One region of the Geodermatophilus sp. URMC 63 genome, then DNA from elsewhere that is predicted to be linked to it. Evidence: riboswitches for the same ligand, from Rfam matches in the RefSeq annotation. Region 1 holds a riboswitch; each other region holds the start of a gene.

Region 1 (7,072 bases):
ACCGGCCGCGCACGCGGGCGAGCAGCTCGCCGAGCAGGCCGAACCCGAGGTTGGAGTAGTGGAAGCGGCGGGCCTCCCCGAGGACGACGTGCTCGCCGGCCAGCCCGAGGTCGGCCAGCGACCCGCCGGGGACGCGCTCCCACCACCCGCCGGGGCTCTCGGCCGCGGCGCCGGCGAGGTGCGACAGCAGCTGCCCGACGCTGCGGTCGCCGAACGGCGTGCCCGGCAGGTGCCGGTCGAGGAGGTCGTCGAGGCCGAGGCGGCCCTCGTCGCGCAGCCGCATCACCGCGACGGCGGTGACCGTCTTGCTGATCGAGCCGAGCCGGTACTGGACGTCGGTGTGCGGCTCGTCGACGTCACCGCGGCCGGTCGACCACGCCGGCCCGCCGTCCCGGACGACGCCGGCGACCAGGCTCGGCGCCCGGCCGTCGCGCTGCACCCGGGCGGTGCGGGCGAGCAGGGTGCGGGCGGTCGCGGGGAGGACGGGCTCCGGCATGCCCGCACGGTAGGTCAGGCGCGCGCGGGCTCCTGCAGGCGGCCGGTGCGCGCGGCCCAGCGCTCGAAGACGACCGTGGCCAGCGGGGGCACCGAGGCGGCCAGCGCGAGCAGCGCCGTCCACCGCGACCAGCCGAGCACGCGGGCGGCGACCAGGGCGACGAGGACGTAGGCGACGAACACCGCCCCGTGCACCGGGCCGAAGAACTGCACGCCCGCCTCCGTGGTCGCCGGCACGTACTTGACGTACATGCCGGCGAGCAGGCCGACCCAGGACAGCGCCTCGGCGACGGCGACGACGCGGAAGGCGAGGACGACGGTGCGGGGGTTCATCGCGGGGAGGTCCTCCGGTGGACGGTCGGGTCTCCCCTGTCCAACGGCGACCGGACGTCGAGGGTCCCGGCCGGCGGTGTGACCTCCGTGGCAGGGTCGGTGGGCGTGCGGGGTCTGGCGCGGCGGGAGTTCTGCCTCGTGCTGCTCCGCCGCATGGCCGACCTGCGTCCCGACCTGGTCGCCGGGGCGCTCCCCCGCCTCGGCGCCACCCGCGCCGAGGCCCACGCCGCCCACACCCGCTGGCAGGCGCTGCACCACGCGCCGCGGGCGCCGCGCGGGCTGGCGCTGCGCGCCGCCGTCCTGGGGCCGGCGGAGCAGGTCGAGGAGCGCCGGTTCGGCGACCTCGACCTCGAGGTGCGCCGCTGGCCGCTGCCGCTGTGGCCGCACCTGCGCTGGGAGGTCGTCGCGGGCCCGGGCGCGACGGTGCTGCACGAGCACCTCGTCCGGGCGCCCGGCTCACCCGTGCCGCCGGCGACCGCGGGGCGGCTGCGGGTGTGGGAGCACGTCGTCGGCGACGTCAGCGGGCTGCCCGGCGCCGTGGACGTCGACCCCGGCGTCGTGACCCGCTGGGAGGTCCGCCTGCCCTCGGGCGCCACGGCGGCCTTCGTCTGGGGCCTGCTGCAGCGGGTCAGCGCGCCCGGGCAGCCGCCGCGTCCCTGACCGGCGGCTGCAGGGCCGCCGGGTCGGACAGCAGCGCGCCGGCGGCCGCGACCACCGCCAGGACGGCGGCCGGCACGGGCCCGGCGAGGTCGGCCAGGGCGGCGACCGCGCCCCCGAGCACGGCCAGCTTCGTGAGGACGAGCAGCGCCCGCGCCCGGACGGCGGCGCGGGGCGCGGCGAACAGACCCCACAGCACCGCCGCAGCCGCCGGCAGGCCCGCTCCGAGGAGCACCCGGAGGGCGACCGCCTCCGGCACGGTGGCCCCCCACCAGGCCAGCACGCCCAGCGCCGCCGTCTCCGAGAGGAGGGCGGCGGCCGCCCACGTCCATGCCCCTGTACGGCGCATCCCGGCCTCCTGCTGTGAGCACTGCTCTTTTATGCGAGCAGCGTTCCACACCGATCGGCCGGCGTCCAGACGCAGCGGAGCCCCGGCTCCCGAGGGAGGGCCGGGGCTCCGCGAGCGGTCGCCGCGTCAGGTGAGGCGGCGGGCGCCGGCGTAGCCGCCCATCGCGTCGATGCTGGCCACCTTGACCACGTCGCCGGAGGTGGGGGCGTGCACCATCTGGCCGTTGCCGACGTAGATGCCGACGTGGCTGACCGGGCTGTAGAAGAAGACCAGGTCACCGGGCTGCAGGTCGGCCCGGGAGACCGCGGTGCCCATGCGCGACTGCATGCCGCTGGAGTGCGGGAGGCTGATGCCCGCGGCGCGGAAGGCGTACTGGGTCAGGCCGGAGCAGTCGAAGGAGCCCGGGCCGGCCGCCGCCCACACGTAGGGCTTGCCGCGCTGGGCCATGGCCGTGGCCACCACCGTCGCGGCGGCGCCGCTGCCCCCACCCGACGGCACGGCGGCCGGGGCGCTCGAGGTCGGGGACGACGACGAGGACGGGGACGAGGAGCCCGGGGACGACGCGGGCGCGCTCCCGGAGGTCGCGGCGGCGCGCTCCTCGTCGCGGCTGGCCCGCTGGGCCTCCTCGGCGGCGTGCGCGGCGGCGGCGGCCTCGAGGGCGGCGCGCTTCTCCTCGGCGCTCAGCCGGGCGAAGTCGGCCTGGTACTCGGCGATCTGCGCCTCGAGGCCGGCCTGCTGGCTGGCGACGTCGTCGTACCGGCGCTGGGCCTCGGCGGCGGCCTCGGCGGCCGCCGTCTGTGCCGCGGTCGCGGTCTCGGTGGCCGTGACGGCCTCGCCGAGCAGGCCGTTCTGGTACCCGGCGACGCCCTGGAGCAGGGTCACCCGGTTGACGAACTCGTCGGCGTCCTGGCTGGTCATGAGGGCCTGCAGCGGGCCCATCGCGTCGCCGGTGTAGGCCGACCGGGCGATCCCGACCACCTGGTCGCGGGCGGTGTCCACCGATGCCTGGGCCTGGGTCAGCGTCGCGGCCGCGGCGTCGGCGGCGGCCTGCTGGGCGGCCAGCCCCTCGCGCGCCTCGTTGAACCGCTCCGTGACGACCTCGAGGTCGTGCCCGCGGGCGGCGACGAGCTCGGCGGCCTCGGCCGCGGTGGTGGGCTCCTCGGCGGCGGCCGGCGCGGGGACGCTCCCGAGACCGAGGCCGATGCCCAGGGCGCCGACGAGGGCGAGGACGACGCGGCGGCGCGACCGGGTGGTCGCGGTCAGGCAGGCGACGGACGTGCTCAGGGGCGCCACGGGTCGGCGTCTCTCCTTCTCCTCCCAGGCCGCCTACCGGGTTAGCTGACGGGTTCGGGCGTGGAGTCGCCCGGCGCGCGCGGACCGCGCACGCTTCACCCCGGGACTGCGTTGGGTCCCCGGCCCGGCCCCCCTCGCGGGAGGACCGGCTCGACGGCGTCCACGGGGTGTCACCCAGGTAGGTGACGGAACGCCCCGTTGGACGTACACAGCGTAAGGGCGTAACCGGCTCGTGACAATGAGTACTTTCCCGTCATCCCGCTCACACCCGACCGGTGGGTCGCCGCCCGGTTCCGGCACACCCGTTTGGGAGGGCGCCGGGACGAGCACGAGTCGGGCATGTCCTCCTCCACGCGCTCGCGCCTCGCCCGGCCGCTCGTCGTGCTCGCCCTCCTCGGCTCACTGGTCGCCTGCGGCGACAACACCGACTTCTCCCGGGGGCCCACCAACTGCGACTCCAGCGGAGAGGACGCGAGCAACCCCAACGACGCCAGCTGCCAGGAGACCGGCGAGAACCCGGGCAACGACGCGCCGACCACCGACGACGCGAACCCCGGCGGCTGAGCGCTGCCCCGGACCGTCGGCGGGCGCGCGACCGCCCGGGTCGTGAGCCGGTGAGCCGGGGACGGAGGTGGACGGCGGCCGGGCTGGGCGCCGCGACGCGCGCGCTCCTGGTCGGCGCCCGGCGCCTGCTGCGCGGCCGCGACCTCGCCCTCATCGCCGCCGGGCTGACCTTCTACGCGGGCATCGCGGTCGTGCCACTGCTGCTGGTGGCCGTGCGGCTCACCGCGCTGGCCACCTCACCCGCCGAGGTGCGGGCACTCGTCGGCCGGCTGACCGAGCTCCTGCCGGCCGAGCTGGGCGCGCCCGGCGCGGTCGAGCGGCTGGCCTCCGCCGGGGTCCGGCTGGACCTGCTCGGCTTCGTCCTGGCGCTGGTGCCCCTCTCCTTCTACGGCGAGGGCCTGCGCCGCGCCCTGCTGCGCTTCAGCCGGCACCGGGACACCGACACCCTCACCGGCTGGCGCGGACGGCTGCTCACGCTGCCGCTGGTCGTCGTGACCCCCGTGCTGCTGTACCCGCTGCTGCTGGCCGCCCGCTTCATGGCCGACCTGGCCCAGCAGGACGGCGTGGGCCCGGCGGTCGGCCGCTTCTTCGTCGGCTACTACTCCGTGCTGTTCGTCCTCACCGTGCCCCTCGCCTGGGGCTTCGGCGTGGTCGCCGCCGGCCGGCACCGCCGGCGCGCGGTGGCGTGCGGCGCCCTGTTCACCGCGGCGTGCCTGTCGGGGTTCCTGCAGGGGTTCGTGGTGTTCCTGTCGCTGCCCCTGGACCTCGGGGCGCCCTTCGGCGGCCTCGTCGCCGTGGGCGCGGTGGTGGCCGTCGGCCTGTGGATGTTCATGCTGCACCTGGTGCTGCTCGCCGGGTGGCTGCTCACCCAGTCCCTCGACGAACTCCTGGGCCAGCGGCAGCAGGAGGACTACCCCGGCGGGAACCCCGGCGAGAACCCCGGCGGCAGTCCGGGTACGGGCAGCTCCGGCCCCGGCAGCGCCGGGGCCACCGGCGGCTCGGGAGCCGGCTCCGGTTCCGGTGCCGGCTCGGGGGCCGGTTCCGGTGCCGGTGGCGGCGGCTCGGGTGCCGGCGCGGGCTCCGGGGCCGGCGCCTCGGGCGCGGGGGCGGGCGGGGGCGGCTCGGGCGCCGAGGACGTCTCCGGTGCGGGCCGGGGGTCCGGCGCCGGGGCGGCCGGGGGCTCGGGAGCCGGCTCGACGTAGTCGCTGCCGTTGCTCACCAGGATCGACACCTGCTGGCCGGGGACGGCGCGGCCGCCGCGCGGGGGGCTGGTGCCCAGCAGCGTGCCCTCCGCCTCGTCGCTGTCGACGCGCACGGCCCGGGAGGTGAACCCGGCATCGGCGAGCGCGCGCTCGCAGGCCCGCACGCTGGAGCACCCGGGCACCGGCCGGGTGTTGCCGTCCTGCACGGTGGGGTCGGCGGGCGGGAACTCGCCGCTGCCGCGCGCCTGCAGCACCGGCGCCATCGCGTCGTGCCAGATCGTGGCGCCCTTCCCGCCGCCGAAGCCGCCGACGTCCTCGTTGCGCTTGGGGTTGAGCACCATGACGCTCGCGGTGATCTCGGGCGTGTAGCCCACGAAGGCCACCGAGTAGTTGTCCTGCGAGGTGCCCGTCTTGCCGGCGATCTGGTGCCCCGGCACGTAGGCGCGTGACCCGGTCTGCCCGGGGTTGCCCGGCTCGACGTCCTTGCGCAGCATCTGGGTGAGGGTGTCGGCCACGCCCGGCGGGACCGCCTCCGGCGTGCAGCGGTCGCCGACGTCCAGCGGCTCGCCGTCGGCACCGACGGCGGGCCGGCCGTGGGCGTCGAGGACGGAGGTGACCGGGACGACGTCGCACCGGGTGCCGCTGGCGGCGAAGGTGGAGTACGCGCTGGCGAGCGCCAGCGGGCTGGTGGCCTCGGCACCGAAGGTGAACGAGCCGCGGTTCTCGTCGACGATCTGCTGGGCCAGGCCCGGCGGGCTGAACTGGAACAGCCCCGCCGCCTCGGCCATCCGCACCGGCTCCTCGACGCTGCCCAGGGCATCCTCGAGTGCGAGGAAGTACGTGTTCGACGACTGGTAGAGCGCCGTGGTCAGGTCGAGGGTCGGCCGGTAGCCCGACCCGGCGTTGCGCACGCAGTACCGGCCGTCGGTGGCGCGGCCCTCGCAGGGGCCGCCGTAGACCCGCGACACGTAGGGGTCGGGCGCCGTGAGCGTGTAGTGCGAGGAGAAGCCGCGGGCCAGCGCGGCGGCGGCCACGAACACCTTGTAGGTGGAGCCCGAGCCCTGGCTGGGCCAGGTGTTGAGGTTGAACGACTCCTGCGTCGGGTCGGCCCGGTCGTAGCCGAAGGTCCGGTTGACGCTCATGGCCAGCAGGTGGCCGGTTCCGGGCTCGACGGCGGTGAACATGCCGGCCAGCGAGTCCTGCGGCGCCAGCGTCTGCAGCACGGCGGCGTCGGCGGAGCGCTGCAGCTCCGGGTCCAGCGTCGTCTGGACGACGTAGCCGCCGTTGTCGAGCTGCTCCTGGGTCAGGCCGAGGTCCTCGATCAGGTGCCGCTGCACGAAGTCGCAGACGAACGGGCCGACGCCGGCCTGCACGCAGCCGCGGGGCGGGGCCGGTCCGGGCGCCAGCCCCAGCGGCTCGGCCTGCGCGGCGGCGGCCTCGTCGGCGGTGACGAGGCCCTGCTCGGCCATCCGCGACAGCACCTCGTCGCGGCGCGCCGTGGCCGCCTCCGGGGCGGTGAACGGGTCGTCGGAGGTGGGACTCTGCACCAGCCCGGCCAGGAGCGCCGCCTGCGGCAGGGTCAGCGCGGCGGCGTCGACGCCGAAGAAGGCACGGGCGGCGGGCTGGACGCCGTAGGCGTTCTGGCCGAAGTAGACCAGGTTGAGGTAGCGGGTGAGGATCTCGTCCTTGCTGTAGGCGTCCTCGACCGCCAACGCCAGGCGGGCCTCGCGCACCTTGCGGCCGAGCGTCTGCTCCGTGGCCGCCGCGCGCTCCTCGGCGGTGTCGGCGGTCTGCAGCAGGGTCTGCTTGACCAGCTGCTGGGTGAGCGTCGACCCGCCCTCCTCCACGCCGCCGGCGGCGATGTTCATGGCCAGCGCGCGCGCCGTCCCCTGCACGTCGAGGCCGTGGTGCTCGTAGAAGCGGGCGTCCTCGATGGCCACCATCGCCTGCTTCATCACCTCGGCGATCTCGCCGGGCTCCACCGGGTCGCGGTTCTCGTCGTAGAAGTACGTGATCGGCTCGCCGTTCGCCGCGAGCAGGACGGTGTTGCCCGCCGGCGGGTCGACGGTCAGCTCGGTGGGGAGGTCGCCGAGCAGGCCGGTCGACTGCTGGGCGGCCAGCGAGGGCACGCCGACCCACGGCAGGAGCAGCCCGGCCAGCAGGGCACCGGCGACCAGGA
Region 2 (7,072 bases), 440 kb from region 1:
GTCTCCAGCGCCTTCCTGCTGCTGTTCGCCGGCTACCAGACGACGTCGGACTTCCTCGGCAACGCCGTCGTCGCGCTGCTGACCCACCCCGAGGAGCTGGCCGAGCTGCTGCAGGACCCCTCCCGGATCCCGGACGCCGTGGAGGAGCTGCTGCGCTTCGACGGGTCGGTGCCGGTGTCGAGCTTCCGCTTCGCCACCGAGGACCTCGAGATCGGCGGGGCCGCCGTCCCGGCGGGCTCGATTGTCACCATCGTGCTCAGTGCGGCCAACCACGACCCCGCGCTGGTCCCCGACCCGGACGAGCTCGACCTGAGCCGGGGCCCCACCTCGCACCTGGCCTTCGGCCACGGCATCCACTACTGCCTGGGCACCGCCCTGGCCCGGCTGGAGGCGACGACCGCACTGCGGCGGATCCTCGTCCGCCTGCCCGACCTGCGCCTCGACGTCCCCGTCGAGGACCTGCAGTGGCTCCCCGCGGCCTCGGCCTTCCGCGGGTTGCTGGAGCTCCCCCTCCGATTCACCCCCACTCCCGTCCCTGGAGGCACGCGATGACCCAGACGACCCCGTCGACCAGCACGTCGGCCGACCCGGCGGCCGACGCCTCGACGACGCCCACGGAACCGCCCTGGGCGAACGACACGGTCGAGTTCACGAACACGTCCACGGCGCCCGCCAGCTGGTCCTCGGCCTCGTGGCGGCCGTTCCGCAACGTCATCGTCTGCCGGATGGTCCCCGGCACCGAGGACAAGGTGGGGCCGGTGTTCGCCTACTACGACCGGACGACCCGGCCGCAGGACATGGGCGTCGTCGGGCGCGTCCTGCTCTCCTACGAGGGCCTGTACCTGCACGTCATCGAGCGCAAGGAGGACCCGGAGGTCTCCGGGCAGCGCCGCGGCCTGCCGGCGTTCCAGGCGATCGCCGAGGCCATCGCCCCCTACGTGACGCCCTACCCGAGCTACTGGCAGAACCCGTCGCACTCCGTGGCCAAGCAGTTCTACTCGTGGGTGCCCGAGGGTGAGGTCTCCCCCGACCGGGAGATGACCGTCATCGTGCAGCGGATGAAGCCGGGCACCGAGGAGGACATCGCTCGGGTGTTCGCCGAGTCCGACGCCGGCGGGCTGCCGACGGAGACCGGCGTCACCGGCCGCTGGCTGTACTCGATGGAGGACGTCTTCGTGCACCTCCTGGAGCAGGACCGCGTCAAGGCCGCGGCCGTGCGGGAGAACCACGAGTCGATGCGACCGGCCTTCGCCAAGGTGATGGCCGACCTCGCCCCCTACGTCAGCCCGTACAACCCGGAGACGTGGCAGACCCCACGCGACTCGGTTGCCCGGGTGTTCCACCGCTGGACGGCCCCGGACTGGACACCCGGGGACTGACGATGCCGACCGACCGAGAAGAGGTCTCACCATGAGCTTGCGCGGGATCGCGTCGCTCACCTACTGGGCCGACGACGTGGCCGCGGCCACGGCCTGGTACACGGAGGTCCTGGGCTCGGGGCCCACCTTCACCCGGCCCGGACCCGACGGGCGGCTGAGCTATGCCGCGTTCGACCTCGACGAGAGGACCCGCCTGGCGATCGCCGCCCGTACCGCCGCCCCGTTCAGCGCGGCGTTCGAGCCGGGCGGCGTGATCGGGAACTGGTGGGTGGACGACCTCGACGCCGTCCTCGAGCGACTCGCCTCGATGGGCGCCAAGGAGTACATCCCCCTCACGCCGCACGGGCCGGTGGTCAGTGCGGCCGTCGTCGACCCCTTCGGCAACGTGGTCGGCCTCGTCTCCGACCAGCACCCCGCCGCCGACTTCCGGCGTGGGGCGCCGCCCTGGAACGCCTGACACCGCACGCTGCCGGCACCGCGACCGCCGGGACCGCTGGGTCCCGGCGGTTGCGGTGCGTCCGGGCCCCGGTGGTCGCGGGGCGTGACGTCCCGAGTGCGATCCGGGGCGTGGCGTCGGCCTGTCGCACCGCGGGTCGACCCGTTTCAGGTCACGAGATTGTCACGGACCGGTCCCGTCCTTAGCGTTTCCGCGTCCGGCCGGGCGTCTCGCCTCCGTCCCGGGGGCTCCCTGCCGGATGCCGCCGAGTCGCGTCCACACCGTGGGCGCGAGCCGGGGACCCACCAGTACCACCGGGGTGAGTCCCGCTCCCGGCCGTCGCCGGGAGCGGGTAGGGCACTCCCAGCCCGAACCCGTCAGCTCACCTGGTAGGCGGCCCGGGGAGAACGGAGATCACTCGCGCCTGGGGCACCGCCCCCGCGCGTCCAGGTCCGGGACCGTCGCGCTCCCGCCTGCCCACGTACACGCACCAGCCGTCGTACGGCGCCGTCCGCCGGGCCCCGTGTCCGGCCGCTGCCGCACGCCCGGCTGTCGAGCCCTGCCCGCCCGGGCACCGCGCGCACGGCGTGGTGCCCGCAGCCCATCCCGACCGCCGCGGCGCCGATCGACGGTGACCGCGTCTCCAGGAGGACGTCTCCATGCACGCACGCACCGCTGTCGAGCACACCTGTGCCCAGAACGCCCCCGCCGCCGCGCCGCCGCGCCGCCGCGCCCTGCTCCTGCTGACCGCCACGGGGGTCATGACCCTCGGCCTTGCCTTCGGCGGCCAGGCGGTCGCGCAGGCCGACGAGTGGAACCCCGGCGACCGCGGCTCCACGGGGCAGTGGGGCGGCAACCGGGACGGCGCGCCCGCGGCCGTTCCCGCGCCGGCCCCCGCGCCGGCACCGGCCCCCGCGCCCGCTCCCGCCCCCGCGCCCGCTCCCGCCCCGGCCCCCGCGCCGGCACCGGCCGCCACCGGCGAGCAGGCGTACAAGGACTACGCCGCCGGCCAGGTCGGGAACAGCACCCAGTTCGGCTGCCTCGACGCGCTCTGGGAGGCCGAGAGCGGGTGGAACCCCAACGCGCAGAACCCCACCAGCACCGCCTACGGCATCGCGCAGTTCCTGGACTCCACGTGGGCCAGCACCGGCATCGCCAAGACGTCGGACCCCTACCGGCAGATCGACGCCGGCCTGATCTACATCGAGAACCGGTACGGCAGCTCCTGCGCCGCCTGGGACTTCCACCAGGCGAACAACTGGTACTGATCCCCTGACCGCCGCGGGCCCCCTCTCAGCAGCGGGAGCGGGCCCCCGGCGCAGGCGTCCCCGCGGTCCCTCCCGGGAGGCGCCTGCCGGACCGTCTCACCGGTCCGGGTGAGATCGGCTCCCGGCCGTTCCAGGTGTCCGCCCCCTGCGTCGATGCAGAGGAGGACCCTCCGGACGGGAGCACACGATGGCCAGGAAGCGCACTGACGCCGAGCAGCAGATCGCCGACCTGCTGCGCACGGCGAGGACGTCGCTGCACATGCCCGTGGCGTTCCTGACGCGCATGGACGGGACCACCCAGCACCTGGAGGTGGTCGACGCCCGCGTGCCGGTCCTCGTCCAGGAGGGCGCGAAGGTCGTCCAGGAGACGTCGTTCTGCCAGAAGATCCTCGACGGGGACCTGCCCCCCGTCATCGACGACGTGAAGCGGTACCCGCTGGCGATGTCGCTGCCCTCGGCGCGCATCCCGCGGATCCGCAGCTACGTCTCGACGCCGGTCCGGCTGTCCGACGGCAGCCTCTACGGCACCTTCTGCGCCTTCGGCTTCACCTCCGACAAGGAGCTCACCCGGCGCGACGAGGCCCTCATGGAGGTCCTCGCGTCGGCCGCCTCGGTGATCATCGAGCCCGAGCTCCGCGCGCAGCAGCGCCGCGACGACATCGACGGCCGGCTCGACCCGCTGATCACCTCCGGTGGGCCGACCGTCGTCCTGCAGCCGATCGTCGACCTGGCCACCGGGGACCGCGTGGGCGCCGAGGCGCTCAGCCGCTTCCCCGCCGACTGGGGCAAGGGCCCCGACGTCGTCTTCGAGGAGGCGCACAGCATCGGCCGCGGCCACGAGGTCGAGCTGCTGGCCCTGCGGCGCGCCGCCGAGCACCTCGACCGCGTCGACGGCTACGTGGCGATGAACGTCTCGCCGCAGACCCTGCTGACGCCGGAGTTCTCCGCGCTGCTGCACACGCTGCCGCTGCACCGGGTCCTGCTCGAGCTCTCCGAGCACGACCCGGTCGCGGACTACGACGCCCTCGGCAGCGCGCTGCTGCCCTTCCGCGCCGGGGGCATGCGGCTGGCCATCGACGACGTCGGCGCCGGCTTCTCCTCGCTGCGGCACATCGTGGTCACCGCCCCCGACGTCATCAAGATGGACCGCAGCATCGTCAGCGGCCTGACCACCGACCCCGTGCTGACCAAGCTGGTGGAGTCGCTGGTCACCTTCGGCCACGGCTGCGGCGTCACCGTGGTCGCCGAGGGCATCGAGACCGCCGAGGAGGCCGCGGCACTGCTCGGGCTCGGCGTCGACCTCGGGCAGGGCTGGCACTTCGGCCGCCCCGGGCCACCGGAGGCCCTCGCCCCCGCCGGCCCGGAGCCCGCCGTCCCCGGGCCCCGGCCGGCCGGCCTCGCGCACCCCGGACTCCTCCCCGCCTGAGCGGCACCCGTCCGCCCCGCGCCGCCGGCCCTCCCGGGCGCGCGCGTCCTCGGGCAGGGTGGGTCGCGGTCGCCACCGGGGAGAGGAGCCGACGTGCGGGTGTACGTCACGGGTGCCACCGGGGCCATCGGGGGGCACGTCGTCCCGGCCCTGCTCACCGCCGGGCACGAGGTCACCGCGCTGGCGCGGACACCGGCCAAGGCGGCGGGCCTGGCCGCGCTGGGCGCCGTCCCGAGCGGGGTGTCGCTGTTCGACCGTCCGGCGCTGAGCGACGCGTTCGCCGGCCACGACGCGGTCGCCAACCTCGCCACCGCGATCCCGACGCCGTCGACGTTCCTCCGACCGTCGGCCTGGGCGGCCAACGAGCGGGTGCGCCGCGAGGGCTCGGCCGCCGTCGCCGCGGCGGTGCGGGCGGCCGGGGTCGGCCGCCTCGTCCAGGAGTCGATCACCTTCCTCTACCCCGACCGCGGGGCCGGGTGGATCGACGAGGACGTCGCACCCGACCCCTTCCCGCTGGCGGAGGCGAACCTCGCGGCGGAGGAGAACGCGCGCGGCGTCGCGAACAGCGTGGTGCTCCGCTTCGGGCTCTTCTACGGGCCGGGCTCGGGGCACACCGACCTGCTGCTGCGCCTGGCCCGCCGGCGCGTCGCCTTCGTCGCCGGCGCACCGGGGGCCTACCTGTCCTCGATCCACCTGGCCGACGCCGCCTCCGCCGTGGTCGCCGCCCTGGGCGCACCGGCGGGGCTCTACGACGTCGTCGACGACGAGCCGGTGACCCGCCGTGAGTACGCCGCCGCGCTGGGGACGGCGGTCGGCCGGCGGCCGCTGCTCTCGCTCCCGGGACGCGCCGCCGCACTGGCCGGCGGGCCGGCCGAGTCACTGGTCCGCTCGCAACGGGTCAGCAACCGCAGGCTGCGGACGACCACCGGCTGGGCGCCCCGCTTCCCGTCCGTCCGCGACGGCCTGCTCGCCGGCGTGGCCGTCGCGCGGTGAGCGGCGGCCGCGCGCCGCGGTCCTATCCGGTGGGGCCGCCGTCGCCCGGCCGGCGCAGCAGGTAGACGACGTGGTCGGGCGGGTCGACCGGGTTGTCCGGCGTCAGCGGGCCCTCGGCGACGCGGGTGAACCCCGCCTTCTCCAGCGCCCGCCAGGACGCGACGTTGCCCGCGGCCACCGGCACCAGGACGGCGTCGGCGTCGGGGTACGCCGCCCAGCAGTCGGCGACGAAGGCCCGCAGCACCGCCGCGCCCGCTCCCCCGCCCCGGACGTCGGGCTCGCCGATCAGGTAGTCGATCGACAGCGCCCGCGGCGGGACGTCGACCACCGGCGCGAGCTCGGCGAGGTACCCGGGCTCGTCGGAGAGGCGGTAGCGCTGCACGAGCCCGACCGGGCGGCCGCCGGTGCACACCACCCACACCTGCGTGCCGTCGCGGCCGTCGATGCTGGGACCGAAGTCGGCCTCCACCGCCTCGGGCGTGGTCTCGTGCGCCCACCAGCGGGCCACCTGCGGCTCCTCCAGCCAGCGGGTGAGCAGCGGGAGGTCGGCGCGGGTGAGGGGACGGAAGGTGACCGGGCCGTCGAGCACCGCGCCAGGCTAGGAGGAGGACCCCGTCCCCGGCCGGGCCTACGGTGCGGAGCGTGCCGCTCTCCGCCACCGCCCGCGACGTCCTCGCCCACCGGGTCGCCGCCCAGCAGCTGGACCGCGATGCCGGCACGGTCGCCGACACCGCCGTCCTCGACCTCGGCGTGCAGGACACCGGCCCGGACGGCGGGCTGTGGGCGCTGGCGGTCCGCGGCGTCGTCCCCGGGCCCGGGGAGCTGGCCACCGTGTGGACGGTCCGCGGCGCACCGCACCTGTACCGCCGGGCCGACCTGCCCGGCGTCGCCGCCGCGACCGCGCCGTTCTCCGAGGCCGACGCCGCCAAGCGCGTGTTCGACGCGGCCCGGCCGCTGCGGGCGGCCGGCATCCCGGTCCTGACCGCGCTGGACCGGATCGCGGACCGGATGCGGGAGATCGTCACCACCCCGATGGTCAAGGGCGCCATGTCGCGGGCGCTGTCCGACGCGATGGAGGAGCCCTACAACCGCTCCTGCCGGCCCTGCGGCGCGGTGCACCTCTACGAGCAGCCGTTCCGGCTCGCCGCGCTGCGGGCGGGGCTGGAGCTGGAGCCCGGCACCTCCCCGCCGGTGCTGCGGCCGGTCCCGGGGTTCGCGCCCGCCGAGAGCGTGCCCGCGCGGCTCGACGTCGTCCGCGGGTACCTCCGCCTGCTCGGCCCGGCCACCCCGCAGCACGTCGCCGGCTACCTCGACGCGCCGGTGCAGGACGTCCGGGCGCACTGGCCCGACGACGTCGTGGAGGTGGAGGTCGACGGGCAGCGCCGCTGGCTGCCGGCCGCCGACGCCGACGCGCTCGGGAGCCCGCCGCCCGCCGCCACCCGGCTGCTCGGCCCGTTCGACCTGTTCCTGCAGGGCCGGGACCGCGAGACGCTGGTGGCCGACCCGGCGCGGCGGAAGGCGCTGTGGCCGACGCTGGGCCGGCCGGGCGCGGTGCTGCACGACGGCGGGA
Region 3 (7,072 bases), 1.7 Mb from region 1:
TCGGGGACGTCGGCCAGCAGCGTGTCGTACAGGACGACGCGGCGGGTCGAGCCGAAGCCGGAGACGTAGGCGTTGAGGGACGTCGTCCGCCGGGAGGCGTCGGCGACCAGCACGTCCTCGACCGGCGTCCCGCCCTCCTCGGCCAGCTCCAGCAGGTCGGTGCGCAGCTGGCCGGCCGGCAGCGGCTGGAAGCTGTTGAACGCCGGCTCGATGACCACGGGGTAGAGGAAGGAGCCGGCCACCACGAGAACGGCCGCTCCGGCCGCCGTCCACGCCCACCAGGTGCGCGGTGCCCGCCGGGCCAGCGCGACCAGCACCAGCAGGGCCAGCGCGGTGAGGCCGGCGTCGATGGCGGTGGAGACGGCGACGTCGCGCAGCCACAGCGGCCACGAGCGGGTGGAGAGCCCGTAGCGGTGCCGCACCACCTCGCCGTAGGCCGACACCGGCAGCGTGGCCAGCCGTCCGACCACGACGAGGACGACCGTGCCGAGCAGCGTCTGCCACGGCCAGCGTCCGCCGAGGGGCCGCGCGACCGCCGTCACCAGCCGGCTGCCCAGCCGGGTGAGGCCCAGCAGGACCGAGACGCCCAGCCCGAGCAGCAGGCCCGCCAGCGAGGCGGGGCGGATCTCGGCAGCCAGGGCCTGGGCCCGCCGGACGACGTCGACGGGCAGCCCCGCGTCGGCGCTGACCGGCGTCACGCCACCGGGCGGCTGCGGCAGGAGCGTCCACGGCGTCCGGACGACGATGACGACCACGAGGGCGGCCCCGAGCACGGCCGCGACCAGCAGGGCGGCGCGAGCGCCTCCCCGGCCCGCCGCGCTCACCCGGCCGATCCTAGGTGGCCGCGCGCGTCCGGCCCGGGACGCCCCGGCCGACGGCCGGACCACGAGCGGCACGGACTGTCCGGGACACGGCGAGGGCCGGGGACCCGCAGGTCCGCGGCCCTCGCCGCCTGCCCAGCGGTCCCGTCGAGGACACCGCCGCCGGCTCCGTCCCGGGTCCCGCCGCGAGCCTGCGAGGGGCGGGGGCAGCGAGGTCCTTCCTCAGGCGATGCGACGCATGGCGGTGATGCCGCCCATGGAGTCGACCGGCACGACCTTCACCGGCTCGCTGGAGGTCGCGGCGTGCACCATCTGGCCGTTGCCGATGTACATCGACACGTGGCTGACCGGGCTGAAGTAGAAGATCAGGTCACCGGGCTGCAGCTGCGACCGCGAGACGGCGGTGCCCATCCGCGACTGCATGCCGCTCGAGTGCGGCAGGCTGATCCCCGCCGCGGCGTACGCGTACTGCGTCAGACCCGAGCAGTCGAAGGCGTCCGGACCGCCGGCGCCCCAGACGTAGGCGTCGCCCACCTGGGCCAGCGCCGTCCGCACCGCCGCCTGGGCCGCGCCGCTGCCGCCACCGGCCGGGGCCGGAGCGGGTGCCGCCGCGGCCGGGGCCGCCGGGGCGCTGTCGCCGACCGTGCCGCCCGCCGTGGGAGCCTGCTGTGCCGCGGGGGCCGGCTGTGCGGCGGCCTGCTGGGCGGCGAGGGCCGCCTGCGCGGCGGCCGCCGCCTCCCGCTCCGCGGCGGTGAGCGCGGCGACCTGGGCCTGGTAGTCGGCGACGTCGTCCCGGAGCTGCGTCTCCTGGGCGGTCAGGCCGTCCAGGGTCTGCTGCGCGGCGGCCTCGGCGGCCTCGGCGTCGGCCTGGGCCCGGTCGGCCGCGGCGGCGGCGTCGCCCACCTCGGTCAGCACCTCGGTGGTGTGACCGGCGATCCGGTCGAGCACGGCCAGCCGGCTGACGAAGTCCTCGGCCGACTCGCTGGTCATCAGCAGGTCGAGCTCGGGCATCGTGTCGCCGCCGGTGTAGGCGCTGCGGGCCACCTGGCGGATCTGCCTGTCGAGGGAGTCGAGCCGGGCCTGCGCGTCGGCGACGGCCCGGTCGGCCTCCTCGGCGGCGGACCGCTGCTGGGCGAGCACCTCGCGGGCCTCGTTGACCTGCTCGGAGACGACCTCGAGCCGGTGGCCGGCGTCGGCGGCGAGCTGGGCGGCCTGCGCCGACGTGGTCGCCTGCTCGGGATCGGCCGTCGCGGTGCCGGGGAGGAGGGCCAGCGTCAGGCTGGCGGCGGTGCCCACGAGCGCGGTCCGGCCGAGGCGGCGGACCAACGGGGGGCGGTGCGGGCCGGCGGTGTGACCGGCGGTGGAACCGGTGGCGCGGCGGGCGGTGGACTGTGGACGTGCATGCCCCAGGGCAGGGCGGGGGGTCGCCACGGGCGGCGGCTCTCCGTTCTTCCTCAGCAACCGCCTACCGAGTTAGCTGACGGGTTCGGGCCGGGAAGACGTGCCCTATCCCCCGCGCGCCGGTGTCCCGGCGCGCGCGAGAACTCACCCCAGTGCTGCGGTGGGTCCCCGGTTCACCCGACGCACACCCCTTGGGACGGCGTCCGGCGATTCGGCGGTGCCCGGCCGAGGCCACCTCGCATCGGGTGACGACCACCCGGCCGGACGGGGCCACCGTACGGACGTGATGAGGTTGTGACAAACGCGGGTCCTGTTACCTGTGAGAACTCGCACTGTGAGGAAGGACGCCACTCCCGTGCGTCGTCCTCGGCCGTGTCTCACCCCGTCCGCCCTGCTCAGCCTGGTGTCAGCCGGTGCGCCGCCGCTGGGCCGGCCGGTGACGCAGCGGAGGCACGAGTCCGCCCTCGGCGAGCGCCCGGACGGCGCGCCGCTCGACGTCGTCGAGCTCCACCACCACGCCCGGCCGGGGCAGCACGACGTCGTCGGCCCCTGACGCCCGCGCGGCCGGGACGGGGGGCACCGGCAGCAGCACGGGCTCGGTGCCCCGCTCCCCCGGTGGCGCGCCCAGCAGGGCGGTGACGACGCAGTCGGCGCAGCCGGCGCCGCGGGCGGTGCACGAGTCGCAGTCGATGAGCATGGCCGTGTCCCTCCGGTGTCCCGGCCGCGCCGCCCGGGTGCGGGCCGCGGTCGGGACGGTCTCCCTGTCGGTTGCCGCGGACGCTAGGGACGGCCACCGACAGTCCCGGCTCAGCTGCCCGCGTACTCCCAGTGCCAGGGCTCCTCGCGGCCGTTGCCGGGGTCGGCCCACGTGGGGTGCAGCCAGCCGAACCGGCCGGCGTTGGCGACCATCCAGGCGTACTGCGGGGTGCCGAAGGCCTCCACGCCCCCGCACAGGTCGACCGCCAGCCCCCAGCCGTGGTTGCTCGTGCCCGGCACGGCCGCGAGTGCCGGCTTCTCCCCGTACAGCCGCACCTGCGCGGCGTAGGTGCGGTAGGAGTCGGTGGTGCACAGCGGGTCGCCGAAGGCCTCGGTGAACGCCGCGCTCATCGCCCGCCAGGCCGCGGCCGCGTCGCAGCGCAGCGCGTGGCCGGCCACGCCCAGCGGGCACAGGGCGCTCGGCGGGATCAACCCGTTGGGGTAACCGCCCCAGGCGCGTGCGCCGTCGACCGTCGGCGGGTGCACGGGGTTGCCGCACTCGACCCGCAGCGCGCCCCCGGTCGGCCCGGGCGCCGGTTCCCCCGGCTGCGGCCCCAGGCTCGGGCGACCGACGCGCAGCACCTGGTCGGCGGGCAGCCGCCGGACGACGACGGCACCGGCCCGGCCGTCGGCGGCCAGCATCGTCTGCCGGTCCAGGGCGATGCCGACGTGGCCGAGGCCGGCCTCCGGGGTGCCGAGGAACACCAGGTCCCCGGGCAGGACGTCGGCGGGGTCGACCGGCGTGGTGACGGCGTAGAGCCCGGCCTGGTCGGCGGGCAGGTCGACGCCCGCGGCGCCGTAGGCCGCGGACACCAGGGAGCCGCAGTCCCAGGAGTCCGGGCCGGCCGTCCCGGGGGCGTAGGGCCTGCCGAGCGCCGCCATCGCCGTGCTGACCGCCGCGACGGTCTCCGCGGGGAGCACCAGCAGCGACGTCGGCTGGCGGGGCAGCAGCGCGGCGCCGCGCTGCACCCCGCCGGCGGCCGCGCCCACCGGCGCCAGCCCGGCCGGCAGGCCGGACGCCGGGTCGAGCAGGGCCGCGGCCGGCGGCGACCGCACCCCCGCCGCGTCGAGCTCCCCGAGGTGGGCCCGCCAGTTGAGCGCCGTCTGCGCGTTGACGTCGACCTGCTGCCGCTGGAGCTGCGCCAGTTGCCGGTCGACCTCCCCCAGGGCGGCGTCGAGCTCGCCGGTGACCGCGGCCGCGGCCGCCTCGAGCTCCCCCACCTCCGCGGTCAGCCGGTCGGCCCGGTCCTGCGCGTCGGCCAGCGTGGCGTCGGCGGCCACCTGCCGGGCCAGCGCGGCCCGCTGCTGCCGTTCGGCCGCACCGACGACCTCGGCGGTGTGCGCGTCGACCGCCTCGAGGTAGCCGAGCGCCGTGGCGACGTCGCCGGGGTCGCCACCGGCGAGCAGGACGGTGAGGGGGGTGAGCGCGCCGCCGTCGCGGTAGACCGCGGAGGCGTACTCCGCGACCACCGCCCGGAGGCGGCCCAGCTCGTCCTCGGCGGCGTCCACGGCGGCCTGCGCGGCCGCGACCGCGGCCTCCGCCCCGGTGAGCGCCTGCCGCGCCCCGGCCACCTCGGCCTGCCGCCGCTGCAGGTCGGCCTGCACCTCGGCGGCGCGCTGCTGCAGCCGGTCGAGCGCCTCGCTGTCGAGCACCCCGCTGGTGCTCCCGGGCTGGTCGCTGGGCGCAGCGGCGGCCGGCCCCGCCGGCGCCACGGCGAGCAGCGCCGCGAGCAGCACGGCGAGCAGCACCGCGAGCACCGGGGCGGCCACCGCGAGCGCCGCCCGCCGGAGGACGCGTCGCCGGGAGCGGGCGCGCATCGGACCCCCTCGTCTGCCCGGACCACCGCGGCCCGTCGCGGGATCGTCCACCACCACCACCGGCTCCCGCCAGCGATCCGGAGCCCTCTCCCCCTCCCGGACGAGGAGCGGTCCCGGGCGTCGCGTTCCACGACTGTCCGACCCCTGGCCTACCGTCCCGCCGTGCCCCTTCCCAGCGCCCGTCCCGGCGGCACCGGGTCCCGGCTCCCCCGGCACGAGCAGGCCTCCACGCACCCCGGCCAGGAGCCCACCCGCCCCCACCAGGCCACCATCGACGAGCTGGGGACGCCGCTGGCCGCGGTCACGTTCGTCGTCGTCGACCTCGAGACGACCGGCGGCTCGCCCAAGGACTGCGCGATCACCGAGATCGGCGCGGTGAAGGTGCGCGGCGGTGAGGTGCTCGGGGAGTTCCAGACGCTGGTCGACCCCGGCTGCGAGGTGCCGCCCTACATCAGCGTGCTCACCGGCATCACCACCGCGATGGTCGCCGCCGCCCCGCGGATCGGCGCGGTGCTGCCGGCCTTCCTGGAGTTCGCCCGCGGCGCGGTGCTGGTGGCGCACAACGCGCCGTTCGACCTCGGCTTCCTCCGGGCCGCCTGCGCCCAGACCGGCACCGCCTGGCCCGCGGCCGCCTCCGTCGACACCGCCGTCCTCGCCCGTCGGCTGCTCTCCCGCGACGAGGTGCCCAACTGCAAGCTGGCCACCCTGGCGCCGTTCTTCTCCGCCGCCACCGCGCCCTGCCACCGGGCGCTGGACGACGCCCGCGCGACCGTCGACGTCCTGCACGGCCTGTTCGAGCGGCTCGGCCCCCTCGGGGTCACCTCGCTCGAGGAGCTCACCGGCCTGACCCGCCAGGTCGACCCGGAGCGCCGGCGCAAGCGGCACCTCGCCGAGCACGTCCCCCCCGGCCCCGGCGTCTACGTCTTCCGCGGCCCGCGCGACGAGCCGCTCTACGTCGGGACGTCGAACGACCTGCGCACCCGGGTGCGCAGCTACTTCTCCTCCAGCGAACAGCGCAGCCGGATGACCGAGATGGTCGCGCTCGCCGAGCGGGTCGACGCCCTCCCCTGCGCGCACGACCTCGAGGCCGCCGTCCGGGAGCTGCGGCTCATCGCCGAGCACAAGCCGCGCTACAACCGCCGCTCGCGGTTCCCCGAGCGGGCGCTGTGGCTGCGGCTCACCGACGAGCCCTTCCCGCGACTGTCGGCCGTGCGGCGCGTGCGCCCCGGCGCCGGCGTGTTCCTCGGCCCGTTCGCCGACCGGCGGGCGGCCGACGCGGCCGCCGCGGCCATCCACGAGTCGCTGCCGCTGCGGCAGTGCACCTCCCGGCTCTCGCCGCGCGTGCTCACGGCCGCGTGCGCGCTCGCGGGCATGGGCCGCTGCGGCGCTCCCTGCACCGGGGCGCAGTCGGTCGAGGAGTACGCCGCGATCGCCGCGGTGCTGCGCGCCGCGGTGGCCGGCGACCCGCAGGCGCTGGTCTCCCCGCTGCTCGACCGCGTCGACCGGCTGGCCGGGGAGGAGCGCTTCGAGGACGCCGCGGTGCTGCGCGACCGGGTCGCCGTCCTGGTGCGTGCCGTGCGCCGGCGCCAGCGCCTGGAGTCCCTGGCCGCCGTCCCCGAGCTGGTGCTGGCCCGGCCCGACGGCGCGGGCGGGTGGCACCTGTCGATCGTGCGGCGCGGCCGGCTGGTGGCCGCGGGGGGCGCCGCCCGCGGGTCCTCCGTCCGCGAGGCGCTGGCCGGCCTGCGCGCCACCGCCGAGACGCCGACCGGTCCCGACGGCGAGCTGGCCGCCTCCGTCGACGAGACCGAGCTGGTGCTGCGGTGGATGGAGAAGCCGGGCAGCCGGCTGGTCGAGGTCCACGGCACGCTGGCCTGCGCCGCGCCCGGCACCGGGGGCCTCAGCGGTTTCCTCGCCCGCGTGGAGGCCGGCCGGGCGCTGCGTGACCCGTTCGCCGACGGCCGGCAGCTGGGCACCCGGGCGCGGCCCGAGCGGGTGGCGGCAGGGGCGCCGACCGTGGGCGGCCCCCACCCGGCGCCGCTAGCATCCCGGGCGTGATCACCGCCATCGTGATGATCGACGCGGCCACCGACGCGATCGGCGAGGTGGCGCAGGCGATCGCCGACCTCGAGGGGGTCAGCGAGGTGTACTCCGTCGCTGGTGACGCCGACCTCGTCGCCGTCGTGCGGGTCCGCGAGTTCGAGCAGATCGCCGAGGTGATCGCCGGCCGGATCAACAAGGTGCCCGGCGTCCTCGACACCGACACCCACATCGCCTTC
Region 4 (7,072 bases), 2.6 Mb from region 1:
TCGCTGGGGGTGCGGCCGGTGGTGGGGTCGGTCGTGACGTCACTGACCGAGAAGACGCCGAACTGCATCTCGTGCTCCCTGTGGTTGAGAGTGCAACTACTGTTCGGCCCAACGGTGGTGGGCGGCCGGGCATTCCCCGGCTCCGGCTGCGGGCGGTAGTCGGGCGACCACGGCGTGGCGGACCACTCCGTCGGTGACCGTCCCGTGACCTGGTCCGACCCACCGATCGGGTGAACCGGCTGGGAGTCTGGCGGCCACCACCTGGATCGCCCGACGGGCCCGGGCGGGCATGACGGACCGGGGGGACCGGATGTCGAAGCACTCGCAGGGAACTGCTCCGGACGCCGGGGCGGACGCGGCCAGGCGCACGGCCTTCACGGGCAACACCGCCGCGGAGCACGTCCCGGCGAGGGGCCTCGACGGTCTGCTGGGCACCGGTCCGGTCTTCACACACGCACTGCGCGGGTACGACTGCCTGCAGGTCGACGACTACGTGGCCGCGGCCGAGACCGAGCTGCTGGTGCTCCGCCGGGAGAACGACCACCTGCTCAGCCGCTACGCCGCCTGCTCCGGTGACCTGCAGAACGCCCGCCGCCGGCTGGCCCAGCTGGTACGTGAGCGGGAGTCGCTCCCCAGCCCGGAGGATGCGCGCGCCCTGCTGCAGCGCGCCGAGGAGGAGGCCGACCAGGTGCGTGCCGAGGCGCGCGCGGAGGCCGAGGCGCGCCTGGCCAAGGTGGCGGAGATGCGCCAGGCGGTGACCGCGCTGCGCGAGCAGGCCCAGCGGGAGGCCGACGCACGGCGGGCGGAGGCGGCGGCCGAGCTGCAGGCGGTGCACCGCGAGGCCGAGGAGGCGCGGCGGGCGGCGGCGGCGCAGGCCCAGCGGGAGCGGGCCGCCGTCGAGGCGGAGCTGGCCGCGCTGCGCGCCGAGAAGGAGGGGGTGCGCGAGACGCTCCGGGTGCTGAACGGGCACGTCGACGACGCCCTGGCCGGTCTCGCCCGCGTGCTGCGCGGCGACGAGGGCGGTCCCGACCCGGCGGACACCGACGCGCTGCGGACCGACACGGTGCGCACCGGGGCGCTGCCCGACGACGTCTCGGTGCTCGCCGACCGGCGCGACGCCGCGGCCCGCGACGAGGGCCCCCGGACGCCGGACGGTGACCCGGCCGACGTCACGGCGCTGCGCGGGGACGCCGATCGGGGCGGGAACCGGAACGAGGTCGCCGCGGCGTCCTGACCCGGCGTGCGACCCGGCGTGCGACCCGGCGTCCTGACCTGCGCCGTCGCCGAGGGATGGCCCGCGCCGACTGCACCGTAACTCGTGTCACGTGTGCATCTCGCGTTCTGCTGTTGTCACGGGCAGGTAACGACACGTACCGTTCGTGACGTCCGGCTGGTCGTCTCGTCCCCTCCCGGGGAGCCCGGCCGGACGCCGCCGAGTCGTGTCCGCAGCCGCGGGCGCGAGCCGGGGACCCACCGCAGTCCTGGGGTGAATCGCCTGCCGAGCTCCGCTCGCAGCGCGTAGGGCTTCTTCCCGCCCGAACCCGTCAGCTAACTCGGTAGGCGGCATCGGAAGAAACGGAGACTCTCCGCATGCCCCGCCTCCGGGCCGCCGCGGCCCGCAGGTGCCGCCGGGTGCGCGTCCACCGCGCCATCTGAGTCCGGCCGCCGCCCTGCCCTGCTGACCCCGCGCCGCCGATCGCGCGTGGGGACCCGACGACCGCCGTGCGCCGGTCCCTGCCCGCGAACCGGGCTGCCGCGCGCGCACTCTCCCTCGGAGCCCTCACCCTCATGCCCCGCCGTACCCCGCACACGCCTGCCCACACGCTCGAGACCGTCGAGCTGTCCGCAGCCGCGAAGCCCGCCGACACCGCCGTCATGGACGCCGTCGGCACCGCGGACACCGCCCCCCGTCGTCGCGCCCGCCGCCTGGGCCTGCCGGCCCGCACCCGCGCCCGGCGCAGCAGCCCCCCGCTGGGCCCGCGCCGCCCCGCCCTGCTGCTGGCCACGGCCGCCGCCGGCGCCCTGGTCGTCGGCGTGGTGAGCACGAGCGGCCCGGCCGCCGAGGCCGGCACCGAGACGGCCGGCTCCACGGTGAGCGTGGCCGAGCAGCTCGGCCTCACCGGGCAGCCGACCGGGACCGCGGCGTCGCAGACCGCCGACCTCGCGCCGCTCGAGGACCTCGCCGCCTCCCGCAACGAGCGCTCCGCCGAGGAGACCAGCGCCGCCGAGGCGCAGGCCGCCGCCGACCAGGCCGAGCTCGACCGCCGCGCCGCTGAGGAGGCCGCCCGCCGCGCCGCCGAGGAGGAGGCCGCCCGCGCCGCCGCCGAGGCCCAGGCCGCCGCCGAGGCGCAGGCCGCCGCCGAGGCCCAGGCCGCGGCCGAGGCCCAGGCCGCGGCCGAGGCCGCCGCCGCCCAGCGGGCCGCCGCGGCGCCGGCCGCCCCCGCACCGGCGGCTGCACCTGCCGCCGCGCCGGCCGCCCGCGGCTCCTTCAAGGACTACGCCATGAGCAAGGTGGGCAGCGCCCAGCAGTTCGGCTGCCTGGAGAACCTGTGGGGCAAGGAGAGCGGCTGGAACCCCAACGCGCAGAACCCCTCCAGCACCGCCTACGGCATCCCGCAGTTCCTGGACTCCACCTGGGCCAGCACCGGCATCGCCAAGACCTCCGACGGCTACCGGCAGATCGACGCGGGCCTGATCTACATCGACAGCCGTTACGGCTCGCCGTGCGGTGCCTGGGCGCACTCGCAGGCCACCGGCTGGTACTAGGAGGACCCTGCTGCCCCCACGCCTCGCTCGGCTCGGCGCGGGACCCCGGCAGCAAGGCCGATCCGACTCGTCACCAGGCTCGGCGCGGGACCCCGCGCCCGCACCTCGCGGCGCCGTCACGTGCACGAGGCGCTGCGGGACGTAGGGGAGCGAACCCGGGCGGACTCCGGGGCGGACGAGGACCCGGCACGAGCACGGCCCCGCTGGCATCCGCTAGCGGGGCCGTGTCGCGTTCCGGGGTGGCCGCTGCCGGGTCAGGCGGTGTCCGGGGTGCAGGCGGTGTCCGGGGTGATGGAGGGCACCAGGTGTACCGACCCGGGTGGCTGCCGCTCGTACCACGCCCGGATCTCGGGAGTGATCCGCTCGACCTCCAGCACCGCCACCACCCCTCGCCCGCCGGGCACCGTGGACCGGCCGAGACCGATGATCGACCACTCCTCGGGGGTGCTGCGGGTGATGACGTCGGCATCGTCCTGGGACACTCCGGCGATGCCGGCGGGAACACGCCAGGCCGAGGGGGTGCCCGGCCCGGGGTGCCAGCGGGCGGTGTGCAGCGACCGCCCGTCCAGCCCCCCCTCGACGGCCACCCGAGCGCCGGCCGGCGGCAGGTCCGTCCCGAGCAGGTCCAGCTCCACCAGGGGCTCGCTCCCGGGCGGGCTGGTCGGGATCAGGACCAACCGGCCGCCGTCCTCCCTGACCGTGCCGGTCGCGGTGACGGTGTCCATGCGCTCCTCCTGGGGTGTGCGGATCTCGCCGATCCCAGCAGGTGTAGCTCCCACCCTCCGTCCTCCTGCGCGCGGCACTGCCACGACACGACCCGACGGGCCCTGCCTCGGTCTCCCACCCGGCCGTGGTGGGACCCCAGCGCCACGGACCGTCACCCGGGCCGCTCGCGACCGTCGCCGGCTCGGCACGTGACACTGGGGGCGTGACGGAGAGGGGGCCGGCCACCCGCGTGGTGCCCGCGGGGTTCGTCCGCGCGCACACGCAGGTGCGCCGGCCCTCGCTCGTCCCGGAGGTGCGGCTGCACGTCGCCGACGACGTCGTCGCCCTGTGGGAGGCGATGGAGGACGCGGCCGGCGGCGCCGGCGAGGCCCCGCCGTTCTGGGCCGCGGCCTGGCCCGGCGGGCAGGCCCTCGCCCGCGCCGTCCTCGACGGGCCGGTGACGGTGGCCGGGCACCGCGTCCTGGACCTGGGGTCGGGCAGCGGGCTCGTCGCGATCGCCGCCGTCCTCGCCGGCGCCCGCCACGTGCTGGCCAGCGACGTCGACCCGTTCTCCCGGACGGCGGTGGGCGTCAACGCCGGCCTGAACGGGGTGACCGGGATCAGCGTGGCCGGCGACGTCCTCGACCGGGAGCCGCCGGCCGTCGACGTCGTCCTGGCCGGCGACGTCTGCTACGACCGGGAGATGACCGAGCGGGTGCTGCCCTTCCTCGACCGGGCTCGGGCGTGCGGCTGCGAGGTGCTCGTCGGCGACCCGGGGCGGCCCTACCTGCCGCACGAGCGGCTGGAGCCCGTCGCCGCCTACGACGTGCCCGAGACCGAGGGCCCGGGGCTGCGCCGCACCACGGTGTGGCGGCTGCCGTGAGCGCTCCTGGCCCCCTCGACCACACCCGCGGCACCGCCGTCGCCCGGCACGGGCACTGAGGAGGGCGGCACCGGTGGCCGTCCACGTCGGAACCTCCGGCTGGAGCTACGACCACTGGGACGGCATCCTCTACCCGCCGGGGACGCCGCCCCGCGACCGGCTGGCCCACTACGTGCGCCGGTTCGGCACCGTCGAGCTCAACGCGAGCTTCTACCGCTGGCCCCGGACGGCGACCTTCGCGGGGTGGCGCGACCGGCTGCCCGAGGGGTTCCGGCTGTCGGTCAAGGCACCGCGCGGACTGACCCACGCCAAGCGGCTGTACGCCCCGGAGGCGTGGGTCGAGCGGATGACCGCGGCCTGGCACGAGCTGGACGGCAAGCGGGCCGTGCTGCTGGTGCAGCTGCACCCGGCCGCGGCCCGCGACGACGCGCGCCTGGAGTACTTCCTCTCCCTGCTGCCGGACTGGGTGCAGGTGGCCGTGGAGTTCCGCCACCCCAGCTGGCACGTCGAGGAGGTGTTCGCGCTGCTCGAGCGGCACGGAGCGGCCTACTGCGTGATGAGCGGCGCCGGCCTGCCGTGCGTGCTGCGGGCCACCGCGCCGTTCGTCTACGTCCGGCTGCACGGCCCGGACGACGCCTCCCTCTACGCCGGCTCCTACCCCGACGCGGACCTGCGCTGGTGGGCCGACCGGATCGCGGAGTGGGCGCGCGACGGCCGCGACGTCCACGCCTACTTCAACAACGACGGCCACGGCCACGCCGTCCGCAACGCCGAGACGCTGCGGGCGCTGACCGGCAGCTGACCGGGCGGCGAGCGGGGCGCGGTGGCGGGAGACTGGGGGCATGAGCGAGCAGGACGACGGGACGAAGCCGGGCCAGGGGCAGGGGAACCTGGTCAGCCGGTCGGTCGAGGAGTTCGTCGCCCAGCTGCGCGGCTTCACCGACCGCGCGCGCGGGCTGGCCACCGGCGCGGTGCCGTCGGGGCTGTCGCTGCCGCGCCTGCCCTCGCCGCCCGGGGCGATGTCGGCGGCGCAGGTCGGGGCGGTCGCGCAGGCGGTGCGGGGCCAGCGGCAGCTGATCACCGGCCTGATCGGTCAGCTGCAGGCCTTCGACGAGCAGCTCGCCGTGTTCGAGCGGGTGCTCGAGCCGATCGAGGAGTGGAGCCGGACCTGGGCGCGCCTCGAGCAGTCCTTCGGTGACGTGCTGCGCCGACCGTCGTCCGACCGCGACGCCCCGCCGGCGGGGACGGTCTAGCGCTGGTCGCGGCGCAGCGGGTGGTCGGCCGGGACCTCGACCAGGACGATCCGCACGCCGTCGGGGTCGGCGACCCAGGCCTCGACCAGCCCCCACGGCTCGGTGCGCGGCTCGCGCAGCACCGGCACGCCGGCCGCCCGCAGCCGTGCGTGCTCGGCGGCGACGTCGCGCACCTGCAGCCACAGCGCGGTCCCGCGTGGCGGCTCGTCGCCGGGGCCGGACACCTCGAGCAGGCCGTTGCCGAGGAAGAACACCACGCCGCGGTGCTCGGGCAGCCCGAACTCCCGGTACACCGCGAGCCCCAGCACGTCCCGGTAGAAGGCCTGCGACCGCGCGGGATCGGGGGGCCGGAGCAGGACCCGGCTGCTGAGCACGTCCACCCGGGCATCATCGCCGCAGGGCAGGACACCGAGACGAGGAGGACGTCGTGGCGCAGCGCTACGAGTACCGGGTGGTCGAGATCCGCGAGGGGCTCATCGGCGGGAAGATGTCGGGTGACAAGCTGGAGAAGGTGCTCAACCAGAACGCCCGGGAGGGCTGGCAGCTCAAGGCCATCACCTCCGTCGAGGTCAAGGGCCGCCTCGGCCCGGGGGGTGTCGAGGGCGTCCTGGTGACGCTGGAGCGCCCCACGACCTGACCCACCCCGCGAGGAGCGCCCGTGTCCGACGCCGTCGATGCCCGGGCGCGGTTGCGCGCGGACTGCGCGAGCTGCGCGGGGCTGTGCTGCGTGGCCCCGGCCTTCGCGGCCTCGGCCGACTTCGCGATCGACAAGCCCGCGGGCAGTCCCTGCCCGAACCTGCGCGACGACGACCGCTGCGGCATCCACGCGCAGCTGCGGGAGCGCGGCTTCCCCGGCTGCACGGTGTTCGACTGCTTCGGTGCCGGCCAGCAGACCGTGCAGGTGACGTTCGCCGGAGACGCGGACTGGCGGGGGAGCCCCGAGCGGGCGACGGCGGTGTTCGCGGCCTTCGGCGTGCAGCGGCTGCTGCACGAGGTCCTCTGGTACCTCGGTGAGGCGCTCGCCCTCGAGGCGGCCGCGCCGCTGCGCAGGGACCTGACGGCCGCGCACCGGCGCGCCACCGACCTCACCGCCGCCGAGCCCGGCGAGCTCGCGGCCGTCGACGCCGACGCGCTCCAGCGGGAGGCCGGCGCGCTGCTGCTGTCGGTCAGCGAGCTGGCACGGGCCGGCGTCCGGCCGCGGGCGGGAGGTCGGCGCCGGGCCGACCGGCGCAACGCCGACCTGTCCGGCGCCGACCTGCGCCGCGGGGACCTGCGGGGCGTGAGCCTGCGCGGGGCGCTGCTGCTCGGGGCGGACCTGCGGGGTGCCGACCTGCACCGGACCGACCTGCTCGGCGCCGACCTGCGGGGCGCGGACGTGCGCGGCAGCGATCTCTCCGGCGCGCTGTTCCTCACGCGCCGGCAGGTGGCCGCCGCCCGGGGGGACGCCACGACCCGCCTGCCCGGC

What was found. A riboswitch is a leader RNA that binds a small molecule or an ion and turns the genes downstream of it on or off. The one in region 1 is predicted to bind cyclic di-AMP.
Region 2: another riboswitch for cyclic di-AMP. It lies ahead of ACWIZO_RS07490 (aggregation-promoting factor C-terminal-like domain-containing protein); the one in region 1 lies ahead of ACWIZO_RS05385 (C40 family peptidase).
Region 3: another riboswitch for cyclic di-AMP. It lies ahead of ACWIZO_RS23755 (NlpC/P60 family protein); the one in region 1 lies ahead of ACWIZO_RS05385 (C40 family peptidase).
Region 4: another riboswitch for cyclic di-AMP. It lies ahead of ACWIZO_RS18110 (aggregation-promoting factor C-terminal-like domain-containing protein); the one in region 1 lies ahead of ACWIZO_RS05385 (C40 family peptidase).

Annotation. Positions count from the first base shown of each region.
Region 1 is NZ_CP199956.1:1,094,732-1,101,803, forward strand. It holds gene ACWIZO_RS05365 (serine hydrolase domain-containing protein) at 1-496, opposite strand, end outside; gene ACWIZO_RS05370 (DUF3817 domain-containing protein) at 511-828, opposite strand; gene ACWIZO_RS05375 (hypothetical protein) at 934-1,488, shown strand; gene ACWIZO_RS05380 (DUF2568 domain-containing protein) at 1,457-1,834, opposite strand; gene ACWIZO_RS05385 (C40 family peptidase) at 1,961-3,127, opposite strand; cyclic di-AMP (ydaO/yuaA leader) riboswitch at 3,163-3,251, opposite strand; gene ACWIZO_RS05390 (hypothetical protein) at 3,467-3,691, shown strand; partial or broken gene ACWIZO_RS05395 (YhjD/YihY/BrkB family envelope integrity protein) at 3,742-4,560, shown strand; gene ACWIZO_RS05400 (transglycosylase domain-containing protein) at 4,602-7,072, opposite strand, start outside.
Region 2 is NZ_CP199956.1:1,534,308-1,541,379, reverse strand. It holds gene ACWIZO_RS07505 (cytochrome P450 family protein) at 1-552, shown strand, start outside; gene ACWIZO_RS07500 (TcmI family type II polyketide cyclase) at 549-1,379, shown strand; gene ACWIZO_RS07495 (VOC family protein) at 1,411-1,836, shown strand; cyclic di-AMP (ydaO/yuaA leader) riboswitch at 2,069-2,226, shown strand; gene ACWIZO_RS07490 (aggregation-promoting factor C-terminal-like domain-containing protein) at 2,475-3,083, shown strand; gene ACWIZO_RS07485 (EAL domain-containing protein) at 3,271-4,509, shown strand; gene ACWIZO_RS07480 (NAD-dependent epimerase/dehydratase family protein) at 4,603-5,502, shown strand; gene ACWIZO_RS07475 (GNAT family N-acetyltransferase) at 5,525-6,091, opposite strand; gene ACWIZO_RS07470 (winged helix DNA-binding domain-containing protein) at 6,145-7,072, shown strand, end outside.
Region 3 is NZ_CP199956.1:4,891,508-4,898,579, forward strand. It holds gene ACWIZO_RS23750 (M48 family metalloprotease) at 1-824, opposite strand, end outside; gene ACWIZO_RS23755 (NlpC/P60 family protein) at 1,044-2,117, opposite strand; cyclic di-AMP (ydaO/yuaA leader) riboswitch at 2,269-2,434, opposite strand; gene ACWIZO_RS23760 (hypothetical protein) at 2,629-2,919, opposite strand; gene ACWIZO_RS23765 (NlpC/P60 family protein) at 3,030-4,796, opposite strand; gene ACWIZO_RS23770 (DEDD exonuclease domain-containing protein) at 4,959-6,851, shown strand; gene ACWIZO_RS23775 (Lrp/AsnC family transcriptional regulator) at 6,848-7,072, shown strand, end outside.
Region 4 is NZ_CP199956.1:3,703,786-3,710,857, forward strand. It holds gene ACWIZO_RS18100 (LLM class flavin-dependent oxidoreductase) at 1-68, opposite strand, end outside; gene ACWIZO_RS18105 (hypothetical protein) at 311-1,234, shown strand; cyclic di-AMP (ydaO/yuaA leader) riboswitch at 1,421-1,578, shown strand; gene ACWIZO_RS18110 (aggregation-promoting factor C-terminal-like domain-containing protein) at 1,789-2,766, shown strand; gene ACWIZO_RS18115 (hypothetical protein) at 3,021-3,491, opposite strand; gene ACWIZO_RS18120 (class I SAM-dependent methyltransferase) at 3,695-4,354, shown strand; gene ACWIZO_RS18125 (DUF72 domain-containing protein) at 4,428-5,156, shown strand; gene ACWIZO_RS18130 (hypothetical protein) at 5,197-5,607, shown strand; gene ACWIZO_RS18135 (VOC family protein) at 5,604-5,987, opposite strand; gene ACWIZO_RS18140 (DUF4177 domain-containing protein) at 6,035-6,244, shown strand; gene ACWIZO_RS18145 (pentapeptide repeat-containing protein) at 6,266-7,072, shown strand, end outside.